2 regions of the Sphingomonas panaciterrae genome follow, and region 2 is predicted to be linked to the other one. Evidence: predicted binding sites of a transcription regulator. Region 2 holds the regulator's gene; the other holds the start of a gene.
What was found. Region 2 encodes LexA, which represses DNA repair genes until DNA is damaged. Its sites were predicted from a motif close to GTTCCNCNCTTGTTCT; they were not measured.

Region 1 (4,211 bases), on a different contig from region 2:
AGCACCGCCCCTAGATCAATCGCGTCGAGAGGCTCCGTGTGGGGCGCTGCCAGCCAAAACCGCTCGACACCCAGGCCTGGGTCGATGCGCTCGATGCGCAGCTTCAGCAGTCGCAGAAGATGCGGCACCTCGCGTGTCGGCCGCGACGTGCCGATGCCCACGATCTGTTCGCTGCCATCAACCCGCAGGCCGGCAAGGCGGAGCGAGCGGACGCCAAGCCCCCGCCCCTGCAGCAGTTCGGCGAGATCATGCAGGAGATCGCCCATGACCTGCTCGATCGCGTCGGCGGTGCCGATCGGCTCCAGAAGGCGGCGCTCCACCACGGGGATGGATGGATCGTCGCGCGAAGTGATCGGCTCCGCGGTCGAGCCAAGCGCCTGATCGAGCCGGGTGATGGCCGGCAAGCCTAGTCGCCGCGCTAGGGGACCGCGCGCCACCGGCAGGAGATCAGCTACTCTCTCGAAGCCGAAGCGCCGCGCTGCGCTGAGCGCCGTTGGGTCGAGCCTGAGTGCTGCGATCGGCAGCGAGGAGAGCGCGACCGTGGTGGCACCCGGCGTCACGCAGGCGAGATCGTCGGCGCCAAACCGGGCGATTGCGTGAGCCGCACCGGGGGTATCGGCGACGGCCACGCGAGCGGTAAATCCCGCCCGTCGGCAAAAGACGAGCAGTCTCTGGCAGAACTGGTACTCGCCGCCATGGAGGTGCTCGCACCCGGTGAGGTCGATCCACAGGCCATCGGGGGGCGACACCGCTGCGATCGGCGACCATTGCCTAACTGCGAAAAGCGCCAGCCGATCGAGCAGCGCCGCGTCGGCCTCCGGCTCGGCGGGACGAAGGTCCAGGTCCGACACAAGCGCACGCGCGTGCGTGGCAGCCATGCCGACATGGATTCCGAGCGCTTGCGCGCCAGCGCACGCCGCGACGATCTCTTCTCTTCGCCCAACCTTCCCGAAGAGAGCCAGCGGGGTAGCGACCGCCTCCGCGACAGGTGCGGTCTGTTGCGGTTTCGCCGCTGGCGGCGCTTTGAATGGATGCTGGGCGGCCTCCGATCGACGGCCCAGCTCGCGGGCAGGCGGCTGCGCATGCCGTGGCAAGGTCACGATCTGTGCCTCAACATCCGCGCGCGTGAGCATTCCGCTGCGGGCCCACCGGGCGCCCGGCCGCCATCCGCCCCCGCGCGGGACCGAGCAAGCGCCGGGATCGTCGTCGACGGGTAGCTGGAGGCTCGGCCGTTTAGGCGGCCGCGTGGCGGACCGTTCCTGCCGTCTCAGCCGTTCGATGGCCAAGTGCGGCAGGAACGCGGAGACGACCCGTCTCATCGCTGCCTTCCACGATCAGGGAAAAAGCCTCGCCACCTCGTTGGCGCGCGAGTTCGACCGTCCAGCGTGGCCGTCCTACACCGGCGACGCCGAGCCTCTCCGAAGGGGCGCTCGCGATCCGCCAGCGAGTCCAGGCAGCCGATGGCTCGCCAAACGGATCGTGATCACGGCGCCGCCGCCGTCGCAGGAGCAGGACCGGGAGGTCGGCATCAGCTGCAGCAAGCTGAAGGCGGCGGGAGGCGACCATCGAGACCTTCTCAGCCTCGGCAACGATGGCAGCAGGCGTACCGTCTCGGATCGCATCTTCGACCACCGCGAGCAACTCAGCATCATCGCGCGGCTGGGCGTGAATGACGGCAGCTGAGGACAACCCCGCCTGAGACAACGCCGGGGCGTACAGATCGCTGCGACAGCTTGCCCAAAGGACCGGTCCTGCGCTGATTGCAGCTTCCCGAGCGGCTATACCGCACAAAAACAGGGTCACCGCCGCATCGTCAACGAGCGAGCATGAATGCGCGGTCGCCTCATGGAGCGCTCCCGCTCTCAAGCCCCCGCTGGCAAGCCGCTGGTCAAACTCGGGCACCCCGAAGGGCATCGTCCGGTACTCGGCGATGGGTGTCGCGATGGAGCGAAGCTGGGCTATGTTCGCAAGGCGGGAATCGACGGCAGGCATAAAAACAAAGACTCGGAGCGTTCCCCTTATGTTCTGCCATCCTTGTCTTTGGGTCAACAGTTCGATCGTGTCGAGCTCCCGTCCGAGGACGACCTTTTCAGACCGCGCATCGGCTCGGCGGCAGCCCTAGTCCGTCCACTCGAAACAGCGACCACGCTCGATGAACATCCGCAGGATACGACCGGATCGCCGCACCAAGTCACGATCGCGACCGTGCTGGGGCGATTTCGCACCGTGAAACAGGTTGCAGCGAACGCAATATATGGTCCGTAAGAGCTGCGGCCAGGTTGGAACATCTCCGTCTGTCCAGCCCACTGGTTGCATCCGGACGCCCACGCGTCGACGGCGGTCGAAAAGCTCGTCGCGGTCCTGCGCCCAGAAGGCATCACGACCGAGCTTCTGCCGCACGTCCCGGACGTTGAGCACCGGCCATAATTGCGAGAAGGCCATCACGCGTCGTTGAAAATCGTCATCCTGCATCAGCTCTTCATAGGCATCGGTAGCCCGCCGGTTTTCGGCAATCGCGGTGATCATGGCCGCGTCATGGTCCGCGCCGGTCACCGATTCCATCCAGCCGTTGAAGCCCATCCAAAGGCTCATAAATGACATGAAGGCTGAGCGTTGCCGGTCAGCGTTATCGATCAGCTCGTGTGCAAGATCGGCCGTTTCCGGGTCGAGCGATCGAAAATTGCTGAAGTGACCATCGTCGATATGCTTCCCGATTAGGCGATCGCCGCCGATATCTGGCGAAGCGTAGCCACGAAGGTATCCAGCAGCTGACGGCCTTGCATCGCTGCTGGCGCGGTATCATCGACCCCTGCCCGCTCCTTGCCGCTGGCGATGTTGCTCGAACCAAGATGTGCGTCGGCGAGCCGAAGATCGTAGATCCCGAAGAGCGGCGCCATCATCGTGCTCGCGTCGTTCCCAGGGATTAGACTGCCGAGGAGTTTCTCCAGCGCCTTATTCGAACCCGGCTTCCGACCATCCTTGGGTTTGGGCAGGTTGAGAGGCGCAAGGACGGCATCGACGTCGACCCGCTCCATGAAAAGGCGAGTGACCTCCTTGGCTAGCTCCAGCAAACCGTCTGCTTCAGCCGCCTGGAAGCGGTGCGCGCGGCGCAACAGCCGAGGCACGGCCTGGTCGTCGCGGAGGAGCGGGACGCCATATTTGCCGCTGAAAGCCGCGTCGATCTCCGCAAGCGCCGCGGCCAGCTGCGATTCTGGTGCGATCGTACTGGCCGGTGTCACATCCATCTGAGCGGCGAACAACTCCTCTGCCACGCCGCCGTCGGGCGTTACGTTATGAGCGCTCCACAGCCGCTGCTCCCAAGGATCGAGTGCTCCGATGTCTTTTGCGAAGACCGTGATCAGGCCGAGCCGGTTGACCCCGAAGTGGACACCGGTGCTGGCGCCCAGGCCTCCGGTTTCCGCGCTGTACCAATGCAGGCTCGCGCCGCGATGGCGCATCAAGGTGGAGACGACGGTGGGATCGAAATATAACCATGTCGACACCCCAGCCAGACCATCGCCCGACCTGCGGGTGCCGTCACTCTCCAGTATGAAGCTCGTGGTATGGGGATCCTTGTCGCCCCGGATGCGTGTACTCAGCCCGCTTGGCTGGACCCATTCCGTTCGCCACATGGCGCCCATCGTGCGGTACTGATCACTGGGGGTCGGCCAGCGCCCCGGTCCGGTTCGACCCTCCCGCTCGTCCCTGCCCCTGACTTCGGCGAAAGCGTCGCCTGGCCAGCTGTAGACAGGCTTGTCGATGGTGGTGGCGGTCCGCTGGTGATAGCTCGAACAATACAGGGCCATGCCGCGGGCGCTGAGGTAGTCACCAAGGAACTCCGGCCTAATCTCAAGCAGGATCGGGCGGTCCTCAGCATCTCGTTTCAATCGCGCGACCTCGGCCCAGCCCTCCTCCGGTCGAAACCAGCAATCACCTTCACGTAGAAGGCGGAGGGCCACGACCAGGTCGGGATGCAGGTGCCAGATGTGAAGGTGTTCGTCCTCGAGATACTGGTCGATCACGAGATTGGAACCGATCGGCTGAGTGGACCTGCCATAGAACAGGTCGGAAGCGCGATAGCCCCACGGTTCCATGCCGCCCCGGTGTGCGCCGACCCCCAAGTCGCTCCAGACGACCTTGTCGCCCTCTGATCGATGGGTGTCGAAGATCGCGGCAGTGGCGATGCCCGTATATTCCCGCAGCTCGACGAT
Region 2 (4,211 bases):
GTGCCGGCGGCATCGCCGCCGCGCTGGCGACCGGCGACACCGGGGGGATCGAGGAACCGGACCAGGAGGCGATGCGCCGCTCCGGCCTCGCGCATCTTCTGTCGGTCAGTGGACTCCATATCACCGCGGTCGTCGGCCTGACGATGCTGCTCGCCGCACGACTGCTCGCGCTCAACATGCGGCTCGCGCTCACCGGTCGGGTTCCGCTGATCGCAGCGGCGACCGCTGCCGTGACCGCGCTCGGCTATACCTGGCTGACCGGGAGCGAGGTGCCCACGATCCGCAGTTGCATCGCCGCCTTGCTGGTGCTCGCCGCCATGGCGGTGGGGCGAGAGGCGCTGACCTTGCGGCTGGTGGCGACCGGCGCACTCGTCGTGCTGCTGCTCTGGCCGGAGTCCCTGGCGGGGCCCAGCTTCCAGCTCTCCTTCGCCGCCGTCACTGCGATCATCGCGCTGGCTGAGCATCCGGCGGTCCGCCGCTGGTTCGCGCCGCGCGAGGAATCATGGGGCCGCCGCCTCCTGCGCAATGGCGGCTCGTTGCTGCTGACCGGCGCGATCGTCGAAGTCGCGTTGATGCCGATCGCCGTCTTCCACTTCCACAAGGCCGGCATCTATGGCGCGCTGGCCAATATCGTCGCCATCCCGCTGACCACCTTTGTCGTGATGCCGCTGGAGGCATTGGCGCTGCTGTTCGATACGACGGGGCTCGGCGCGCCCTTCTGGTGGCTGACGGGGCAGGGGTTATCGCTATTGTTGTGGATCGCCCGGACGACGGCGGCGGCGCCTGGGGCGGTCGCGGCACTGCCAGCGATGCCGGCGGGCGCCTTCGCGTTGATGGTCGGCGGCGGGCTGTGGCTGGCGCTCTGGCGGACGCGCTGGCGGCGGATCGGCTTGATCCCGGTCGCGGTCGGCGCGCTTTGGGCGCTCGCGACACCGCCCCCCGACCTTCTGGTAACCGGCGACGGACGGCATCTCGGCGTGCGGCTGCCCGATGGGCGCGTAGCGCTGCTGCGCGATCGGGCGGGCGATTATGCGCGTGACATGCTGGCGGAAAATGGCGGATCTGACGCCGAACCGGTGCTCTTGTCCGATCAGGGCGCGGCGCGCTGTTCGCGCGATCTATGCCGCGTCGATCTGCCGGTCGGCGACCGCACATGGCGCGTGCTGGCGACGCGCAGCGCCTATCTGGTGCCCGCCGGCGCGCTGATCCAGGCATGCCGCAATGCCGATATCGTGGTCAGCGAACGCCGCCTGCCGCGTGGCTGTACGCCGCGATGGCTGCGCCTCGATCGTGAGATGCTCGCGCGAACCGGCGGGGTGGCGATTTCGCTCTCTACCGGGCGCGTCGATACCGTGATCCGCCCCGGCGACGCTCACCCCTGGGTGCTGGCTGGGATGCCAATCCTTTCGGGCCGCTCAACGAATCGCTGACGCAAGGATGAACAACCGACGTTTCGCCCGGAGAAAGCGTTCAGCCCGCCGCCGGCGGGCCTGCGCCCGGCCAATCAGGAATAGCGCCGCAGAATCCCGGCCAGCTTGCCCTGCACCCGCACCTGCGCTGGCGCATAACGCTGCGGATCGTAGGAGCGATTTGCCGGGTCGAGCCGGATCATCGTGCCTTCGCGCCGAAAATATTTCAGCGTCGCCTCGCTGTCCTCGATCAGCGCGACCACGATCTCGCCGTCGCGCGCCACATCCTGCTTGCGGATCAAGGCGAAGTCGCCGTCGAGGATGCCCGCCTCGACCATCGAGTCACCGGCAACCTCAAGCGCGAAATGCTCGCCCGAGCCCAAAAGCGCCGCCGGCACCGGAAGGCTGGTGGAGCCTTCGAGCGCCTCGATCGGGGCGCCGGCCGCGATCCGCCCGTGCAGAGGCACCTCGACCACGTCGTTGGCCGGCTCCGGCAGTGCGGGCGCCGGCGTGGATGAACGGACGGCCTCGCGGCTCTCCGGGCGATCGGGCACCTTCAGCACTTCCAGCGCGCGGGCGCGATTGGGCAAGCGACGCAGAAAACCGCGCTCTTCCAGCGCGGAAATGAGGCGGTGGACCCCGGACTTCGATTTCAGGTCCAGCGCATCCTTCATCTCTTCGAACGAAGGGGAGACGCCGGTTTCGGCCAGTCGATCATTGATGAAACAGATCAACTCGTGCTGCTTTTTGGTGAGCATGCATCATCTCCGCGGCGAACAGACTGGGAACCTTTAAGGAACGTAAACCGACGCGTCAAGCAATCACGAGGATTTCTGCCGAGTCGCCCATCGCCGCAGCAGGAGCATGTGGTTGACGAACGACGAGGCAGCCTGCCCGTGCCAACGTTCGTAGCATGGAACTGTCCTGGATCGTAGCAACATAGGCCCGTCCATCGCGCAACTCTGCGCGTAGATAATCAGTGCGCGGGCCATTGGCCGGCAACGCTTCGCCAAGGATGCCGGTGGTCGTTTGCGGCAGGGGCTGCGCCGCCCCGGCAAGCGCCGCGACCATCGGCTTCACGAACAGCAAGCCGGTGACAAAGGCGGAGACGGGGTTTCCCGGTAGCCCCAGCACGGCCATGTCGCCGCGCCACCCCGCCATCAGCGGCTTGCCGGGGCGAAGCGCGATGCGCCAGAAATCGATCGCGGCGCCCGCCGCCTGCAGCGCAGGACGAACCAGGTCGTGATCCCCGACCGAGGCGCCACCGGTGGTGACGAGGACGTCGGCCGCCACATGACGGAACGTGTCGGTCAGCGGTTCCAACCGGTCAGGGAGGATGCCGAGGTCGATGATCTCCACCGGAAGATCGGCGAGCAGCGCCCGTAGCAGCAGGCGGTTCGATTCCGGTAGCCTGCCGGGCTCGATGGCCCGTCCGGGTTCCACCAGTTCATCGCCCGTCGCGGCGATCGCCACGCGAACCCGGCGCCGGACGGTGACGTCGCCCAGCCCCCCGGTGGCCGCAACCGCCAGGCGCGCCGGCGTCAGCCGTTCGCCGGCCGCGACCAGCGTATCGCCGTCCGCAAAATCGAGCCCACGCCGCCGGATGTTGGCGCCCTCGCGTGCCGGTCCTTCGCCATCGAGCCATAAAGTATCGCCGTCGCGACGGGCCTCTTCCTGCACCATCACCGTGTCCGCGCCCTCGGGCACGGTGGCGCCAGTGAAAATCCGTGTCGCCTGGCCCGCCTTCACGGCACCTGCAAATGGCCGTCCGGCGGCGCTCTCGCCGATCACTCGCATCGGGCCCGGCAGGTCACTGAACCGCACGGCATAGCCGTCCATCGCCGACAGGTCGCGCTCGGGCTGGGTACGGCACGCGATCAACGGGACCGCCACCCAGCGTCCGATCGCGTCCGCCAGCGGCAGCGTTTCGGTCGACAGCGCGGGCGCCGCAGCCAACAGGCGCGCCTGCGCCTCTGCGACAGGAAGCAATTCGCTCATGATCCGGCGAGTGACAGATTCATGCTGTCGGCAACACCCATAATAATCGCGGCGCGGCCCTGAGGGTCAGGCGACGAAATCGCCCGACTTGCCGCCGGTTTTCTTCAGCAGGCGGATGTTGCCGATCGTCATCCGCTTATCGAGCGCCTTGGCCATGTCATAGACGGTCAGCAGCGCCGCGGAGACGGCGGTCAGCGCCTCCATCTCCACGCCGGTGCGGCCGCTGGTGGCAACGATGGCCTGCGCGCTGACGCCGTCGTCCTCGATCGACAGGTCCAGCGTCACCTTCGACAGCGGCAATGGATGGCATAGCGGGATGAGGTCACTGGTGCGCTTTGCCGCCATGATCCCGGCGATCCGCGCGACCGCCAGGACATCGCCCTTTGCCACTGCGCCGGCGGCAATCGCGTCGCGTGCCTCGGCCGACATCGTGATCCTGCCCCCCGCCACCGCCTCGCGCGCGGTTTCGGTCTTGCCGCCGACGTCCACCATCCGGGCGGCGCCCTGCTCGTCGAGATGGGTCAGGCGGCTCATTGCACCAGCGCGCGCGTGGCCGCCGCCACATCGGCCTGCCGCATCAGGGATTCGCCGATCAGGAAGCAGCGCACGCCGTGCTCGGCCATCGCATCCAGGTCGGCCCGCGTGTTGAGGCCGCTTTCGGCGACAAAGGTGCAATCGCTGGGCGCGCTGCCGACCAGCTCGTACGTTCGTTCGAAACTGACGGAGAAGTCGCGCAGGTTGCGGTTGTTCACGCCGATCAGTCGCGATTGCAGCTTCAGGGCGCGTTCCAGTTCCTCCGCGTCA

Region 1: L8F96_RS13490 (ImuA family protein) is a predicted target of LexA. The motif match lies at 2,012-2,027, and genes of this name have one in related genera.

Annotation. Positions count from the first base shown of each region.
Region 1 covers NZ_JAKNQR010000005.1:106,294-110,504, forward strand. The annotation lists gene L8F96_RS13485 (Y-family DNA polymerase) at 1-962, opposite strand, end outside; gene L8F96_RS13490 (ImuA family protein) at 1,234-1,992, opposite strand; gene L8F96_RS13495 (hypothetical protein) at 2,119-2,580, opposite strand; gene L8F96_RS13500 (hypothetical protein) at 2,715-4,211, opposite strand, start outside.
Region 2 covers NZ_JAKNQR010000004.1:231,220-235,430, reverse strand. The annotation lists gene L8F96_RS12835 (ComEC/Rec2 family competence protein) at 1-1,430, shown strand, start outside; gene lexA (transcriptional repressor LexA) at 1,505-2,167, opposite strand; gene L8F96_RS12825 (molybdopterin molybdotransferase MoeA) at 2,223-3,407, opposite strand; gene moaC (cyclic pyranopterin monophosphate synthase MoaC) at 3,474-3,941, opposite strand; gene trpC (indole-3-glycerol phosphate synthase TrpC) at 3,938-4,211, opposite strand, start outside.